Regions from separate parts of the Streptomyces sp. NPDC057445 genome, predicted to be linked through region 3. Evidence: riboswitches for the same ligand, from Rfam matches in the RefSeq annotation. Region 3 holds a riboswitch; each other region holds the start of a gene.

Region 1 (4,187 bases), on a different contig from region 3:
GTGAAGCGACGGACGCTCTCGAGATCCGAGAGATCCAGTTCATCGACCTCCACGCCGTCGATACCACCGACAGCTTCCCTGGCGACCGCGGGACGCCGGGCGGGCACCAGGACGGCGGCGCCGGCACCGGCAAGCGCCCGTGCCGTCTCCAGTCCGAGGCCCGAATAGCCGCCGGTGACGATCGCCAGTTTTCCTGTGAGGTCGATGCCGCGCACAACGTCCTGTGCGGTGCTTCGGGCGCCGAAGCCCGATTCGATCCTGTGCTGTGGAGTTGCCATGCCTCGAACCTACGAATTGAAGTGCGCTCGAAGACAAGTCGTGGCCGGGTCGACGCCGCATCTCATCCGAATGAACGGTCGTTGTCGCCGGGGGCCTCGAACCCGGACCGCGGTGCCCGGTCGCGAACCACCGTCAACGCCCGGATGTCCAGGATCGATTCGGCGGACCGGGGCCGGGCGGCACCTGCGGAGGCAATGTGCCCGGCCCCGGACGTCGCGCGCGTGGATCAGGACTCGACGACGCCCGACTTGGCGATCGTGATCTTCGCCTTGGGGGCGCCGCTGCGCGAGCCCAGGCCCTCGATCTGCTTGACGATGTCCATGCCCTCGACGACCTCGCCGAAGACGACGTGCTTGTTGTCCAGCCAGTCGGTGACGATGGTGGTGATGAAGAACTGCGAGCCGTTGGTGTTCGGGCCCGCGTTGGCCATGGAGAGCTGGCCCGGCTTGGTGTGCTTGAGCTGGAAGTTCTCGTCGGCGAACTTCTCGCCGTAGATGCTCTTGCCGCCCGTTCCGTTGCCGGCGGTGAAGTCGCCGCCCTGCAGCATGAAGTCGGGGATGACGCGGTGGAACGAAGAGCCCTCGTAGCCGTAGCCGTGCTCGCCGGTGGCGAGCTCGCGGAAGTTCTTGGCGGTCCTGGGGACCACGTCGTCGAACAGCTCGAAGACGATCCGGCCTGCGGGCTTGTCGTCAATGGTGATGTCGAAGAAAACGTTACTCATGGCTTCATCCTGACACCCGCGGTCACAGATCTCACATCGGACCCACCGTGAGAAGGACCGGTGGGACCCCGTGACTCTCGGTCGGCTCCCCGCGAAGGCCGGAGTCGGGCCGGAAGCACCGGCCGTCGACGGATGCCCGGCAGCGCCGCTCGGGACGGGGAGAGGCCCACGGAAAAGGTTCTTCCAGGAGTCGGCATCGGTCCGGCCGAGTGCCGGTTCCATCGCGCCGGCTGCCGGGGCAGGGTCCTGGAGCGGTGCAGCGGTGCAGCGGTCGCTGCCGGTGTCCGGAAGGCGCGCCGCGACCGCACGGCGGCGTCCGGGGACGGCGGCACGGCTCGTGGTCGGCCGTCGCGATCCGTGGACGTGGCAGGCCCATGCCGAGAGGTCGCGTCGCACCTGTCGGGACCAGGTCCGCCGGAACGGACGGGAAGCGGTGCCGGAGCGAGCGGCCCCGCCGATGGCGGGCGTCTTCCCACCGGTGGTGTCCACACGTGCGCTCGTAGCGCATAGTCTGGCTCGTGCAGCTGGTTCGCCCTGTCCGCCAGGCAGGCGCGTCGTAAGAGGGAACCCGGTGGGAATCCGGGACTGCCCCGCAGCGGTGAGTGGGAACGACCGCCGTCATACGCACTGGGCCCGCCCGGGTCCGGGAAGCGACGGCCAGTAGGTGTCCGCCGGGAGACCGGCAGATGTGCCCGCGAGTCCGAAGACCTGCCCGTTGCCCGCACGCGACGTACGCGCGCGGAGATCCCGGTGACCTCGAGGGCGGGTTGGGAGCACCCCGGACGAAAGTCCGGGGAGTACACACCAGGTGGCGGCAGCAACACCGGCCGCCCGGTGCGCCGTTCCTTCGCGCTCTCGACCTGTCCCGGGGTCATATCGGAGACATGCTCGCGAAGGAGAGTTCCGTGACCAGCAAGTCAGCGACCGTGGACGCACGGGCCACCGTGTACGGCTATCCCCGGCAGGGGCGCAACCGGGAACTGAAGAAGGCGATCGAGGGCTACTGGAAGGGCCGCGTCACCGCCGACGCCCTCCGGGACACCGCGTCCGCACTGCGCCGGGCCAACTGGCGGCAACTGACCGAAGCCGGCGTCCACGAGGTGCCCACCGGCGACTTCTCGTACTACGACCACGTTCTCGACACCAGCGTGATGCTCGGCGCGATCCCCGAGCGCCACCGGGCCGCCGTCGCCGCGGAACCCCTGGACGGCTACTTCGCCATGGCTCGCGGCACGCAGGACGTGGCCCCGCTCGAGATGACCAAGTGGTTCGACACCAACTACCACTACCTGGTCCCGGAGCTCGGCCCCGACACCGACTTCTCCGCCGACTCCACCCAGCAGGTCGCCCAGCTGGCCGAGGCGCTCGCGCTCGGTCTCACCCCGCGCCCCGTGCTCGTCGGGCCGGTCACCTATCTGCTGCTGGCCAAGCCCGCCCCCGGCGTCCCCGCGGACTTCGAGCCGCTGACCCTGCTGGACCGTCTGCTTCCGGTGTACGCCGATGTGCTGTCGGACCTGAAGGCCGCGGGCGCCGAGTGGGTGCAGCTTGACGAACCCGCACTCGTTCAGGACCGCACCCCCGCCGAGCTGAACGCCGTCGCCAGGGCGTACCGGGACCTCGGCGGACTCGAGAACCGGCCGCGTCTGCTGGTCGCCTCCTACTTCGACCGGCTCGGTGAGGCACTGCCGGTCCTGGCCAGGACCCCCGTCGACGGCCTCGCGCTCGACTTCACCGGTCCGGCCGCCGCCAACCTCGACGATCTCGCCGCGGTCGGCGGGCTGCCGGGCAGGCGCCTGGTCGCCGGCGTGGTGGACGGCCGCAACATCTGGATCAACGATTACGAGAAGTCCCTCACCACCCTCGCCACCCTGCTGGGCCTCGCGGGCCAGGTCGATGTCGCCGCCTCCTGCTCGCTCCTCCACGTTCCGCTGGACACCGCGGGCGAGCGGGACATCGACCCGCAGATCCTGCGCTGGCTGGCATTCGCCAGGCAGAAGAGCGCGGAGATCGTCACGCTTGCCAAGGGCCTGACCCAGGGCACCGACACGATCGCCGCCGAACTCGCCGCCAACCGGGCCGATCTCGCCTCCCGGGCCGGCTCCGCGATCACCCATGACCCGGCCGTACGGGCCCGGACGGCGGCCGTCACCGACGTCGACGGACGCCGCGCCCAGCCGTACGCCGAGCGGACCGCGGCGCAGCGCGCCCATCTCGGCCTGCCGCTGCTGCCGACCACCACCATCGGCTCGTTCCCGCAGACCGTTGAACTGCGGTCCGCCCGCGCCGACCTGCGCGCCGGCCGGACCGACACCACCGGCTACGAGAAGCGCATCAGGGCCGAGATCGCGGAAAACATCGCCTTCCAGGAGAAGGCCGGGATCGACGTCCTGGTGCACGGCGAGCCTGAACGCAACGACATGGTGCAGTACTTCGCCGAACAGCTGACGGGCTACCTCGCCACCCAGCACGGCTGGGTCCAGTCGTACGGCACCCGCTACGTCCGCCCGCCGGTCCTCGCCGGCGACATCTCCCGCTCCGGGCCGATGACCGTGCGCTGGACCTTGTACGCCCAGTCGCTCACCGACCGGCCGGTCAAGGGCATGCTCACCGGCCCGGTCACCATGCTCGCCTGGTCCTTCGTCCGCGACGACCAGCCGCTCGGCGACACCGCACGCCAGGTGGCGCTGGCCCTGCGCGACGAGGTCACCGATCTGGAGTCCGCGGGCACGTCGGTCATCCAGGTCGACGAACCGGCCCTGCGCGAGACCCTCCCGTTGCGGGCTGCCGACCGGCCCCGCTATCTGGACTGGGCGACAGAGGCGTTCCGCCTCACCACCGGCGGCGTCCGGCCCGGCACCCAGATCCACACGCACATGTGCTACGCCGAGTTCGGCGACATTCTCCAGGCGATCGAGGACCTGGACGCCGATGTCATCAGCCTGGAAGCCGCCCGGTCCCATATGCAGGTCGCCGGTGAACTCGCCACGGCGGGCTACCCGCGGGAGGTCGGACCGGGCGTGTACGACATCCACTCACCCCGCGTACCGGCCGCTGACGAAGCGGCAGCCCTGCTGCGCAAGGGACTTGAGGCGATCCCGCCGGAGCGGCTGTGGGCCAACCCCGACTGCGGCCTGAAGACCCGCGGCTGGGCCGAGACGAGGGCCTCGCTGGAGAACCTCGTCGCGGC
Region 2 (4,187 bases), on a different contig from region 3:
GGGGTGGAAGAGCCCTCCCCGCGCACGCCGGGATCCCGCGGGCCCCGCTCACGGCGCCCCCGGCGGAACGAACGGCAGCCCGGCGGGCGGGCCCGACTCGATGAGCTTCAGCAGCGCGTCCGTGTCCGCGTGTTCCTCGATCAGGTCTCCGAGCCGGTCGAGCTGCTCCTCGCGCAGGGCGCCGAAGCTCGTGTCCGGCGCGGGCACGAAACGCCGCCCGGCCGCCGCGGCCACCTCGCGGAGGAACGCCCGCCGGAAGCCGTCGCTCTCCAGCGAGCCGTGCCAGTGGGTCCCCCACACCGCCCCCACCCGGCAGCCGTCCAGGAAGGGCTCGCCGCCCAGGACTTCGGCGACACCGTGGTGGATCTCGTACCCCTCGACCCGCTCGCCGAGCGCCTCACCGACGGGCCGCGCCAGGGTCTTCTCGCGCGCGAACCGCACCCGCAGCGGCAGCAGCCCGAGGCCCTCGACCGCACCGGCACGTGACTCGACGTCGTCCTCGATGCGCTCGCCCAGGGCCTGGAGGCCGCCGCAGATCCCCAGCACCGGCCTGCCCTCCGCCGCGCGCCGGGCGATCGCGTCCGCGAGTCCGCGTTCGCGCAGCCAGGCGAGCGCCTTCACGGTCCCGCGGGTGCCGGGAACGATCACCAGGTCGGCGTCGGTGAGCTCTTCCGCGCGGTCCACGAACCGCACCACGACGCCCGGTTCGGCCGCCAGGGCGTCCACGTCGGTGAAGTTGGACATCAGCGGCACGGCGCACACCGCGACCCGCAGGACGTCCTCACCGACCGGCGCCGAGGTCACGGACTCGCGGACGGCGCCCCGCAGGGAGACGCGCAGGCCGTCCTCCTCGTCGATGCCGAGCCCGTGCGCGTACGGAAGCACGCCGTACGTCCGCCGTCCGGTCAGCCCGTGCAGCATCTCCAGTCCCGGCTCCAGCAGCGTCACATCGCCCCGGAACTTGTTGACCAGATAGCCCGCGACCAGTTCCTGGTCCTCCGGCGCGAGCAGCGCCGTCGTACCGAAGAACTGCGCGAAGACCCCGCCCCGGTCGATGTCCCCGACCACCAGCACCGGCAGGCGCGCGGCGCGCGCGATGCCCATGTTGACGATGTCGGTACGCCGCAGATTGATCTCGGCGGGGCTGCCGGCGCCTTCGCAGATGACGGCGTCGTAGGTGTCGCGCAGTTGCGCCAGGCACTCCACGACGGGCTCGAACAGCTCCTGCCGCCGGCCTCCGTGCAGCACTTTCCCCGGGGACACACCGCCTGAATGCGGCTGCGCCGCGGGCCCGGGCCCCCCGAAGAACCCGCGCGCGCTCAGTTCGCCCACCGGCCTGCCCATCAGCACGACCTGGCTGGAGCGGTCGCTGCCCGGTTTGAGCAGCACGGGGTTCATGAGCGCCGAGGGCTCCACGCGCGCCGCCTGGGCCTGCATGGCCTGCGCCCTGCCGATCTCCGCTCCCTCGCGGGTCACGAACGAATTGAGGGACATGTTCTGGCCCTTGAAGGGCGCGACCTTCACGCCCTGGCGCACGAGCCACCGGCAGATGCCCGCCGTGACGACGCTCTTACCCGCGTCCGACGTGGTCCCGGCGACCAGCAGTCCGCCGCCCCTCATGTGCGCCTCCCCCTCGTTGCCCCGTATGCGAGCCGCGCGCCCGCGCACACCGCGAGGGCCAGGACGCCCACGCGCCGCGAGAGCCGTACCGCCCGCTCGATGTCCGTGACCTCGACCGTGCGCCCCTCCGCGTTGAGCACGGGACGGTGCTCGACCCGTCCGCCGTACGAGAGCGTCCCCCCGAGCCTTACCCCGAGCGCCCCCGCGAACGACGCCTCCACCGGACCGGCGTTGGGGCTCGGATGCTTCGCGGCATCGGCGCGCCAGGCGCGTACGGCGCCGCGTGGATCTCCGCCCGCGAGTACCGCGAGTCCGGCGGTGAGGCGAGCGCCGGGCCAGCCCGCCGCGTCGTCGAGCCGCGCCGATGCCCAGCCGTACCTGCGGTGGCGGGCGGATCTGTGGCCCACCATGGCGTCCAGGGTGTTGACGGCACGGAAGCCGATGAGGCCGGGCACCCCGCCGAGCGCGCCCCACACCAGCGCGCCGACCACCGCGTCCGAGGTGTTCTCCGCGACGGACTCGACGACGGCGCGGGCGATCCCGGGGCCGTCCAGTGCCTGCGGGTCACGCCCGCACAGATGCGGCAGCCGCTCGCGGGCGACCTCGAGGTCCCCGGCGGCCAGTGCTCCCCCGATCGCCCCGGCCTCCCGGCCCAGCGACGTACCACCGACGACGGCCCAGGTGGCGGCGGCCGTCAGGGCGAACGAGGCGGTACGGGAACGGCGTACGGAGGCAGCGGCCAGCGCTCCCGCGGCGACCGCGCCCCCGGCGCACAACGCGGTGTGCAGCGCGCCCCAACCCCGGTGGTCGCGCCACAGCACCCGTTCGACGGCAGCGGCGGTCCGGCCGAACGCGGCGACCGGATGCCCGCGGCGCGGATCGCCGAGAAGCAGGTCGCCGAAGAGTCCGGCAGCAGCACCGCACGCGAAAGTGATCTCTGGGGAGACATCCCCCCAGCCCCCCGGATCGGCAGGCATGTTCGTCCTCACTCAGGGTCCGCGCCCTGGCTCGACGTGACCGGCGGGAGAGAGTTCCTGGCTCCGGGGTGCTCCGGTGAGGGGAGTGCACCCGTGACAGTGGCGGGACCGCGCCGGATTCGCACCGGCTTCCTCTTCTGCCGCCGTAATGGCTCCGGAAGTCCACCATGGTCGAGAACAACCGTCAACTCGCCTTTGACCTGCGCAGGGACAGTGTGCGGAGTCCCACACAGGGCCCCGGACACGGCAGGAGCCGGACCTCGTCCACGAGGCCCGGCTCCTGCCGTACAGGGTGGTGTACGACCGTCAGACGACGATCAGATAGATCCCGTACGCGACCGCGGCCACGCAGAGCGCGAAACAGGCGTACGCGCCCGTGCGGGTGAGGGCCGCGGAGCCCCCCTGCGCCGAGGCGGCTTCCTGCTTGGCGAGGCCCACGATGCCCAGGGTGAACAGGCCCACCAGGGCGACGGTGACGACGAGGCTCACGCCGAAGACGGAGCCGAGAGCTGCCCAGTCGATCTTCATGGGGTTCGTTTCTTCCTTAGACCGTGGCGGCGGGCGCGGGGTTGGACTCGCCGGCCGGGGCCGGGATGGTGGCCTTGAGCTCCTCGGCCGCGGCGACGGTGGGCGGCGGGGTGACGGCCGCGATGGCGTTGGTGATGACGCCCGCGGGCTCCGCACCGGCCTCGGTGAGCTCGTCGTCGGTGACGTTCGTGTGGTCGACCGGCTTGCGGCGCGAGAGCGACCAGATCACGCCCGAGCCCGCGAGGAGCAGCACCGCCACGACGGCGATGCCCCAAGTGCCCTGACTGGTCAGGAACTCGGCGGCGGCACCGACCAGACCCGCGGCCGGCAGGGTCAGGCCCCAGGCGACGAACATCCGGGTCGCGGTGGACCAGCGGACCACACCGCCCTTGCGGCCGAGGCCCGCGCCCATGACGGCGCCGGAGCAGGACTGGGTGGTGGACAGCGAGAAGCCCAGGTTCGAGGAGGCGAGGATGACCGTAGCGGCGCTGGTCTGGGCGGTGAAGCCCTGCTGCGGCTGGAGGTCGGTCAGGCCCTTGCCCATGGTGCGGATGATGCGCCAGCCGCCCAGGTACGTGCCGAGCGCGATCGCGAGGCCCGCGGAGACGATGACCCACATCGGAGGGTTCGAGCCCGGGACGAGGACGCCGCCGGTGACGAGGGCCAGGGTGATGACACCCATGGTCTTCTGCGCGTCGTTCGTGCCGTGGGCGAGGGAGACGAGTCCGGCGGAGGCGATCTGGCCGGCGCGGTAGCCCTTGGCGGTGGCCTTCTGGTCGGCCCTGCTGCCGATCCTGTAGGTCAGCTTCGTCGCGAACAGCGCGGCGAGACCGGCGACGACCGGTGCGGCCACGGCCGGGATCAGGACCTTGGTGACGATGGTGCCGCCGTCGACGGCGGAGAAACCGGCGGACATCACGGCCGCACCGATGAGACCGCCGAAGAGCGCGTGGGAGGAACTGGACGGCAGGCCCAGCAGCCAGGTGAAGAGGTTCCACAGAATCGCGCCGACGAGCGCCGCGAAGATCACTTCTGTGCGTATGCCCTTCTCGTTGATGATCC
Region 3 (4,187 bases):
GTCGCCGCTGTCGTACACGAAGAGCTTGGTGGGGGTGACGCCGGACAGCTTCTCCTCGACGGCGTCCAGCGTGCCGTGCAGCTTCTTGACCTGCTGCTCCGCCCGGCCCGCGACGCCGAAGATCTTGCCGAGGGCCCGGATCTCCTCGTCCATCTTGTCCATCGTCACGGGCCCGGAGGAGCATTCCTCGATGTTGAGGTGGGTGTTGATCCCGGCCTTGGTGAACGCGGCGCGGCTGCGACCCTCCTTCTCGTCGAAGGTGCTGGCGAACCCGCCGTAGACGAAGTCCGGTTCGGCGGTCAGGAGTGCCTCGAAGGACGGGTACTCCTTGGACAGAACCTTGAGTCCGTCGTAGGCGGCCCGGTACTCCGGCAGGATCTTGTCGTCGAGGTAGCCGGTGCCCACCATCGACTTCTCCAGCCCGAGCGCGAGCATCACCTCGGTCGCGTGCTGGTTCAGCGACACCGCTCGCTGTGGCGCGCGCTGATAGGTGGTCTTCACACCGCAGTTGGACACCGTGACCGGAAAGCCCTTGGCGGCCGAATCCGTCGATGGGGCGTCTTGCGGGGCGGCGCTCCCGCAGCCCGCCACCAACAGAGCCGTGGCCGGGGCCAGCAGCAAGGACAGCCGGAGCCTGTTCTTCATTCCGTGGTTCCTCTCACCGCGGTGGGCCGGTGGCCGGCGCACGTCGCGGAGCGGGCGAGCCGTGTCGGGGACACGAACCCGCACTCGTTCGTCGCATCTCGCGAACCCTATGCAACTACGAATAATGGGCAATAGTCTCGGTCGGGACCCGAAGGGGGCTCACCGAGGCACGACGGTTGTGCTCGTGACCGACTCCCGCCGCTCCCGCTACCTGGGCCGTGGCTCGCCTGACGAAAGGCGGCGTGCCGGGTGGAAGCGCCCGCGCGGGGGTTCCGGAACCAACGGCTTCGACCACGCCCGAAGGCGGAGCAACGAGCCACGTCCCGTGCGTGCGGGCGCGATTCCGGACGGGGCGGAGGCGCGGCCGCCCCGTGCGGAGTCACGGTAGGGACGGACGGCTCAGGGTCCGTCGGCGACCGCGGTATCGAGTGCCGGAACGCTACGCGGTCTGCCGTCGGTGTCGATCGCGACGAACGTCAGCCGCCCGGTGGCCACTTCGGCGACGGGGCCTGAGGCGTTCCACCGCTCGGGGGTCACCCGGACCGCAACGGTCATGGACGTCCGCCCGGCGCGCTCCAGTTCGGCATGCACGCTCAGAAGATCACCTGCCCGGACCGGGGAGATGAACGTCAGCCGGTCGACCGAGACGGTCACGGCGGGCCCGTCGGCGTGACGCCCGGCAGCGGCCGCGGCTGCGTCGTCGATCAGCTTCATCACCATGCCGCCATGGATGGTGCCGTACAGATTGGTGTCGTGCTCGCTCATGATGTGTGCGAGGGTCACCCGGGAATCGGCCGGGGCCTTGCGGGTGGCAGGCGCGGGCAGGGTGGCGGTTCGGTCGGCCACGTCAACTCTCCTTCGCGAGTCGCGGCAAGCGGCACCGCACGCACCAGTGGCGTACGGGCAGCGGCAGGTCTTCGGACTCGCGGGCACGCCCCTGTCCATAAGGACGAGGCACCTACTGGCCGTCGCTTCCCGGACCCATCCGGGTCCAGTGCGTATGACGGCGGTCGTTCCCGCTCACCGCTGCGGGGCAGTCCCGGATTCCCACCGGGTTCCCTCTTACGACGCATCCCGCCTGGCTGACGGGCGCGAACCAGCTGCAGCGCCAGGGTATCCGCTCCCGCGACGAGCCCGACCAGCCCGACCGGCGAAGCCGGACCGGCTGCCTTCCTTCCCCGCCCTCTCCGCCCCGCACGGCTCGCCTCTTGGGGCGCAGGAGTCAACCACCGACTCACCCCGCCGTCCGGCACGGCCGGGTCCCGGCTCTCTCGTCCGCCGGACCCCTCTCACCGATCCGGCCCGATCCGGACGAAAGACCCTAGGGTCGGAGGATGCGCATCGTTTCGCTGCTCCCTGCAGCCACCGACATCGTGGCCGAGCTCGGTCTGATCGGCGACCTGGTGGGCCGCACGCACGAATGCGACTGGCCGCCCCGCGATGTGGAGGCCGTCCCCGTGGTCACCGCCGCGCAGTTCTCGGCGGACGCGCTCAGCAGCCGGGAGATCTCCGACGCGGTGGGCGGGGCGGCGCACTCGGGTTCCTCGCTCTACACCCTGGACACCGCCGCCCTCACGGAGCTCGCCCCCGACGTGGTCCTCACCCAGGACGTGTGCGACGTGTGCGCGGTGTCGTACAGCGGGGTGTCCCGGGCCGTACGGGTGCTGGACGGCGGGCCCGGGCCCAGGGTGCTGAGCCTGGAGCCCCGGACCCTGGGCGATGTGCTGGACTGCCTGGTCCGGGTGGGTGCGCTGCTGGGCGTACCCGAGCGGGCCGAACAGCGGCGATCGGAACTGCGTGAGCGACTGGCGAAGGTGGAACGGCTGACCGCCGGGCTGCCGCGGCCCCGCGTGGTGGCCGTCGAATGGCTCGATCCGCTCTGGCCTGCCGGCCACTGGGTTCCCGAGCAGATCGCCTGCGCCGGCGGGCAGCCGCTGCTGGCGTCGCCGGGCGAACACACCAAGCCCATGGAGTGGGACGCGGTACGTGCCGCACGTCCGGACGTCGTCCTCGTCATGCCGTGCGGGTTCGCCCCCGAGCGCACACTGCAAGAGAGCGATCTGCTCACGTCGCTTCCGGGCTGGGACGATCTGCCGGCCGTACGCAGGGGCGAGGCGTGGATCCTCGACGGTCCGGCCTACTTCAACCGGCCGGGTCCCAGGGTGGTCAGAGGGGCGGAGGTCCTGGCCCATGTCCTGCACTCCGTCCGGGCGGGAGAGCCCGTGACCCCGCAGGAGGCCCGACGGCTGCGCGCGTAACGGCGGCGGAACGTGCCGCGGCGCCGGGTGCTCAGTTCTGCGTGTCCGCGACGGGATAGGGAACGAAGGTGCTGCTGTTCTCGTCGATGGTCAGCGGCCGGCCCAGGGGCGGTACGGCGCGTTGCGGGCAGTCGAGGCGTTCGCAGACCCGGCAGCCCATCCCGATCGGGGTGGCCGCGGAGGTGTTGTCGAGGTCCAGCCCGTCGGAGTAGACGAGCCGGGAGGCGTGGCGGACCTCGCAGCCGAGGCGACGCGGCGCCGGGCACGCGAGCCCGGCAGGATCCCGTTGTGCCCCTTCGTCCTGATGCTGCCCTTGAAGAGGGTTCCGTCGGGGCCCTGCACGGTGAGGCCCACTTTGATCGGGGCGTTGGGGCGTGCCGGCTTCGCGTGGGCCAGGCTCGAGGCTCCACGCTGCAGACCATGACAGTCGCGTACGCATTCGGTTGTCGCTCCGGATCGGGATGGGAGCAGACGAATCGTATGCACGACTGCACTGCTCCATCAGCGAATTGGGCCTACGAGACTGGACGGTGGCTCCCGCTTCGGCGAGGCGCACGGATACGCCGGTGGCCGGCTGCCAGCTCCCGGACTGCCGTCAGCGGCGCTGAGGCCACGGGGGCGGGTGCGTCGACATGGGGTCATGGGAAGTGGTCTCGTCGGTGGGGGGCGCGGCTGCCGGGCCTCCTTCGTCTGCCGTGCGGCACACGCTGCCGGCGCCTCCGGGCGGCTCACTCCGGCCCTGTTCGCTGCCGTCGCACCGACCGTGCGCAACGGCCCCGGCGTTTACACACCGGGGCCGCCCTTCCGGGTCGGTTGCACGTGAGAGTGCACCGGCCCACTCACCATCGTATGTCCGAGGTGCGTTTCTGGCATAAGCGATCTTTTTGGGTCGCTCAGGTCCCTGACCGGGTGAGGCCGCGCCGTGTCAGCCGCGTCCTTCCTCTTCGGCCTCCATGAGCAGGATTCCCTGGTGTGTCAGTGTGACCATCGTGGGTGTGTTTCCCCGGGCCCAGTCGACGGTGACGAGTCCTTCGCCCTCCAGGTATGCGCAGGCGGCGGCCAGATCCTGCTCAGGGACCTCGAGGTCGTCGCGCAGCTTCGTCCCGGTGACACCGAGGAGGCGATTGCCTTCCGTGGTCTCGTACAGAGCCTTCATGATGGCTTCGCGGTAGGTCTTCCGCTCGTGGAGTGTTGCCATGACTGCCGCCCGCTCGTGCCGGGCACCGACGAGGAGTGTTCCTGGGCCCGGGGGCGGCGGTGCCCGGCCGCGCCCGTCCGTTGAGG
Region 4 (4,187 bases), on a different contig from region 3:
GGAGTAGAAGTTGCGGCCGGTCGGCAGGACGTTGACGAGGCCGCGCAGGGGGGAGCCGGAGGGGCCCGCGGGGACGAAGCCGCCATTGAGCGCGTGGACCGCGTGGTCGAGTTCGTCGGTCGTGGCGGACAGGCGCGGGACGACCTCGCGGGCGGCGAAGTCGAGGATGTCGGCGACGGCCTGCCCGTGTCCCTCCGCCACGGACGCGACGGCGGCCGGGTCCCAGTCGGCGGCCTCCATCGCCTCGACCAGGGTGCGGGCCGCTGCCTCCGCCTCGTCGGCGGTGGTGCGGGTGGCGGCGGACTCGTCGAGGCCGAGGGCCTCGCGCAGCCCGGGCAGGGCGGTGGTGCCGCCCCAGATCTGGCGGGCACGCAGGATCGACAGGACGAGGTTGACCCGCTCGGGGCCGGTCGGCGCGCCGCCGAGGACATGCAGACCGTCGCGGATCTGGGCGTCCTTGACCTCGCACAGCCAGCCGTCGACATGGAGCAGGAAGTCGTCGAAGCCGTCGTCGTCGGGGCGGTCGTCGAGCCCCAGGTCGTGGTCGAGCTTCGCGGCCTGGATCAGGGTCCAGATCTGGGCGCGGATGGCCGGGAGCTTCGCCGGGTCCATGGAGGAGATCTGCGCGTACTCGTCGAGCAGCTGCTCCAGGCGCGCGATGTCGCCGTAGGAGTCGGCGCGGGCCATCGGCGGGACGAGATGGTCGATGAGGGTGGCGTGCACACGGCGCTTGGCCTGGGTGCCCTCGCCCGGGTCGTTGACCAGGAACGGGTAGATCAGCGGCAGATCGCCGAGCGCCGCGTCCGGGGCGCAGGCGGCGGACAGGCCGGCGTTCTTGCCGGGCAGCCACTCCAGGTTGCCGTGCTTGCCGAGGTGGATCATCGCGTCGGCGCCGAAGCCTCCCCCAGAGCCTTCGGCCTGGGAGGTACCCCCAGTCGTCTGCGGGGCCGCGATCCAGCGGTAGGCGGCGAGATAGTGGTGGGAGGGCGGCAGATCGGGATCGTGGTAGATCGCGATCGGGTTCTCGCCGAAGCCGCGCGGGGGCTGGATGACGATGACCAGGTTTCCGCGGCGCAGGGCGGCGAGCACGATGTCGCCCTCGGGATTGCGGGAGCGGTCCAGGAACATCTCGCCGGGCGCCGGGCCCCAGTGCTCCTCGACGTGCTCGCGCAGCTCGGCGGGCAGGGTCGCGTACCAGCGCCTGTAGTCGGCCGCCGGGATGCGGACCGGATTGCGGGCGAGCTGCTCCTCGGTGAGCCAGTCCTGGTCGTGGCCGCCCGCCTCGATGAGCGCGTAGATCAGCTCGTCGCCGTCGCCGGACTCGAGACCCGGGACCTCCTCCGTACCGAAGTCGTAGCCTTCCGACCGCAGGCGGCGCAGGAGGGAGACGGCGGACGCGGGGGTGTCCAGGCCCACGGCGTTGCCGATCCGGGAGTGCTTGGTCGGGTACGCGGACAGGACGAGCGCGAGGCGCTTGTCGGCGTTCGGGATGTGGCGCAGCCGGGCGTGGCGCACGGCGATCCCCGCGACGCGGGCGGCACGCTCGGGGTCCGCGACGTACGCCGGGAGTCCGTCCTCGTCGATCTCCTTGAAGGAGAACGGGACGGTGATGAGGCGCCCGTCGAACTCGGGCACGGCGACCTGGCTGGCGGCGTCCAGCGGGGACAGTCCCTCGTCGTTCTCCTCCCAGGAGCTGCGCGATCCGGTCAGGCACAGGGCCTGGAGCACAGGTACGTCGAGCCCGGCGAGCGCGCCCGCGTCCCAGGACTCGTCGTCGCCGCCGGCCTGTGCCTCTGCGGGCCGGGTGCCGCCGGCGGCGAGGACGGTGGTGACGACGGCGTCGGCGCCGCGGAGCCGGTCGAGGAGTTCGGGCTCGGGGGCGCGCAGGGAGGCGACGTAGAGGGGGAGCGCCCGGGCGCCCGCGTCCTCGACGGCGTCGCAGAGGGTGCCGACGAACGCGGTGTTGCCGCTCATGTGGTGGGCGCGGTAGTAGAGCACGGCGACGGTCGGTCCGTCGGTGCTCCTCGCCTCGCGGTCCAGGTGGCCCCATGTGGGCGCGGGGGCCGGGGGCTCGAAGCCGTGACCCGTCAGCAGGACCGTGTCGGACAGGAACCGGGCGAGCTGTTCCAGATTGTCCGGGCCGCCGTGCGCGAGGTAGGCGTGCGCCTCTGCGGCGATGCCGATGGGGACGGTGGACGCCTCCATCAGCTGGGCGTCGGGGGCCTGTTCACCGGTGAGGACCACGACGGGCTTCTGCTGGGCGAGCAGGATGTCGAGGCCCTCCTGCCAGGCGCGGATGCCGCCGAGGAGGCGTACGACCACGAGGTCGGCGCCGTCCAGCAGGCCGGGGAGGTCCTCGAGCGGGAGGCGGGAGGGGTTGGCGAAGCGGTACCCGACCGGACCCGCAGCCGCGCGTGCGCTGAGCAGGTCGGTGTCGGAGGTCGACAGCAGCAGGATCGTCGCGTGCGTCATCGCGTGCGCAGGCCTTCCTCGGGGTGTCCGCGCCCCGGGTGGTCGTGAGGACGGCGGGAGTTCCTGGCTCACCGGACCTCGGGGTGAGGCCTGGCTGACAGTGGCGGGACCGCGCCGGATTCGCACCGGGCTTCCTCCCTAGGGTCCTGGGACCCTGTGCCGTTTGCATAGTAGAGGCTGCCGCCCGGCTGCAGGGCGGCCACCTGGAAGGACGTCGGTATGCTCGCCGCCATGCCGCCCACACCGACAACACCCCCGGACCCGGGCGAACCTCGCATACGGGACCGGGACGACGCCTGCCCCGGCGCACTGCGGCTGCATGCGGCGGACGACGGGCACCTGGCCCGACTCCGCCTGCCTGCGGGCACTTTGACGACTCATCAGGTATCTGTGCTGGTCGACGCGGCGGAGCGGCTGGGCGACGGTGCGCTGAGCATCACCTCCCGTGGGAACGTGGAGCTGCGCGGCCTCGGCGAGGGATGCGGGGCACGGCTCGCGGCGCTGCTCCGGGAGGCCGGGCTGCTCCCCTCCGACACCCATGAGCGGGTGCGCAACGTCATGGCCTCGCCTCTCGCCGGACTCGACGGACTCGGCTGCGCCGACGTGCAGTTGTGGGCGCGGGAGCTGGACGAGCTGCTGTGCGCGAGCGAGCGGGCGGCGGGACTCTCCGGCCGCTTCCTGTTCGCCCTGGACGACGGGCGGGGCGATGTGGCGGGTCTGGGCGCGGATGTGACCTTGCTCGCAGAGCCGGGCGGTACCGCCGTCGTACGGATCGGACCGGGGACCTTTCCCGTCCGCGCCGCCGACGCCCCGCGGGCGGCCGTCGCGGCCGCAGAGGCGTTCCTCGCCGCGGCAGAGGCGGCGGGCACCGGGGCGTGGCGGGTACGGGAGCTACCCGCCGGGCAGGACATGGCGGTGGACGCGTATCTGCGGGGTGCGGGCATCGAACCCGTAGGGCGAACGACTGCCGACAGCGCTGCCCGTCCGCCGCTGCCGGGCACACATCGGGCCGGTCCGCCGCCCGGGATCGTTCAAGGCCCCGCCGCCTGGGCCCTTTCCGTCGCCGCCCCGCTCGGGCGGCTCACGGCGGCGCAGGCGCGCGCGCTGCTTCCCGCGCCCGAGGGCGACGTACGCCTCACCCCCTGGCGCGGGGTCGTCGTGCCCGGCTTCGCGGACCGGGCGGCGGCCGGGACGCGGCTCACGCAGCTCGACGACGCGGGGCTGATCACCGGCCCTGACTCCCCCTGGTACGGCGTCGGCGCCTGCACCGGCCGGCCCGGGTGCGCCAAGTCCCTGGCCGACGTACGGGCCGACGCGACACCGGGCCGGGGCGGGCTGCCCGTGTACTGGTCGGGCTGCGAGCGGCGGTGCGGTCGTCCGCAGGGGGAGTACGTGGACGTCGTGGCCACCGCGGACGGCGCGTACCGGGTGACCGTGCACGGCGCCGCCGTACCCGTACCGTCGCGCGCGCAGCTCGCCGACACCATCGCCACCGTCCGAACCCGCACGACGACGAAATGAGCAGGAGCAGAGTGTTCGACTACGAGAAGGACGGCGCGGAGATCTACCGCCAGTCCTTTGCCACCATCCGCGCAGAGGCCGACCTCGCCGCGCTTCCGGCCGACATCAGCCAGGTCGCGGTGCGGATGATCCACGCCTGCGGCATGGTCGACCTCGTCCGCGATCTTGCGTACTCGCCCGCCGTGGTGTCCCGT

Evidence for each region. A riboswitch is a leader RNA that binds a small molecule or an ion and turns the genes downstream of it on or off. The one in region 3 is predicted to bind cobalamin.
Region 1: it holds a riboswitch for cobalamin, as region 3 does, so the genes downstream of both, metE (5-methyltetrahydropteroyltriglutamate--homocysteine S-methyltransferase) here and ACFU5O_RS34190 (acyl-CoA thioesterase) in region 3, are expected to answer to the same signal.
Region 2: it holds a riboswitch for cobalamin, as region 3 does, so the genes downstream of both, ACFU5O_RS27220 (cobalamin biosynthesis protein) here and ACFU5O_RS34190 (acyl-CoA thioesterase) in region 3, are expected to answer to the same signal.
Region 4: it holds a riboswitch for cobalamin, as region 3 does, so the genes downstream of both, cobN (cobaltochelatase subunit CobN) here and ACFU5O_RS34190 (acyl-CoA thioesterase) in region 3, are expected to answer to the same signal.

Annotation. Positions count from the first base shown of each region.
Region 1 covers NZ_JBHVDH010000036.1:80-4,266, reverse strand. Annotated here, with positions in the region: gene ACFU5O_RS35915 (SDR family NAD(P)-dependent oxidoreductase) at 1-278, opposite strand, end outside; gene ACFU5O_RS35910 (peptidylprolyl isomerase) at 506-1,000, opposite strand; cobalamin riboswitch at 1,509-1,731, shown strand; gene metE (5-methyltetrahydropteroyltriglutamate--homocysteine S-methyltransferase) at 1,906-4,187, shown strand, end outside.
Region 2 covers NZ_JBHVDH010000016.1:63,202-67,388, reverse strand. Annotated here, with positions in the region: gene ACFU5O_RS27225 (cobyric acid synthase) at 49-1,620, opposite strand; gene ACFU5O_RS27220 (cobalamin biosynthesis protein) at 1,617-2,597, opposite strand; cobalamin riboswitch at 2,628-2,779, opposite strand; gene ACFU5O_RS27215 (hypothetical protein) at 2,904-3,125, opposite strand; gene ACFU5O_RS27210 (anion permease) at 3,142-4,187, opposite strand, start outside.
Region 3 covers NZ_JBHVDH010000029.1:16,313-20,499, forward strand. Annotated here, with positions in the region: gene ACFU5O_RS34185 (ABC transporter substrate-binding protein) at 1-645, opposite strand, end outside; gene ACFU5O_RS34190 (acyl-CoA thioesterase) at 1,045-1,491, opposite strand; cobalamin riboswitch at 1,536-1,761, opposite strand; gene ACFU5O_RS34195 (cobalamin-binding protein) at 1,980-2,903, shown strand; partial or broken gene ACFU5O_RS34200 (short-chain fatty acyl-CoA regulator family protein) at 2,935-3,150, opposite strand; gene ACFU5O_RS34205 (hypothetical protein) at 3,829-4,101, opposite strand.
Region 4 covers NZ_JBHVDH010000006.1:127,306-131,492, forward strand. Annotated here, with positions in the region: gene cobN (cobaltochelatase subunit CobN) at 1-2,472, opposite strand, end outside; cobalamin riboswitch at 2,511-2,645, opposite strand; gene ACFU5O_RS16290 (cobalamin biosynthesis protein CobG) at 2,704-3,993, shown strand; gene ACFU5O_RS16295 (precorrin-8X methylmutase) at 3,990-4,187, shown strand, end outside.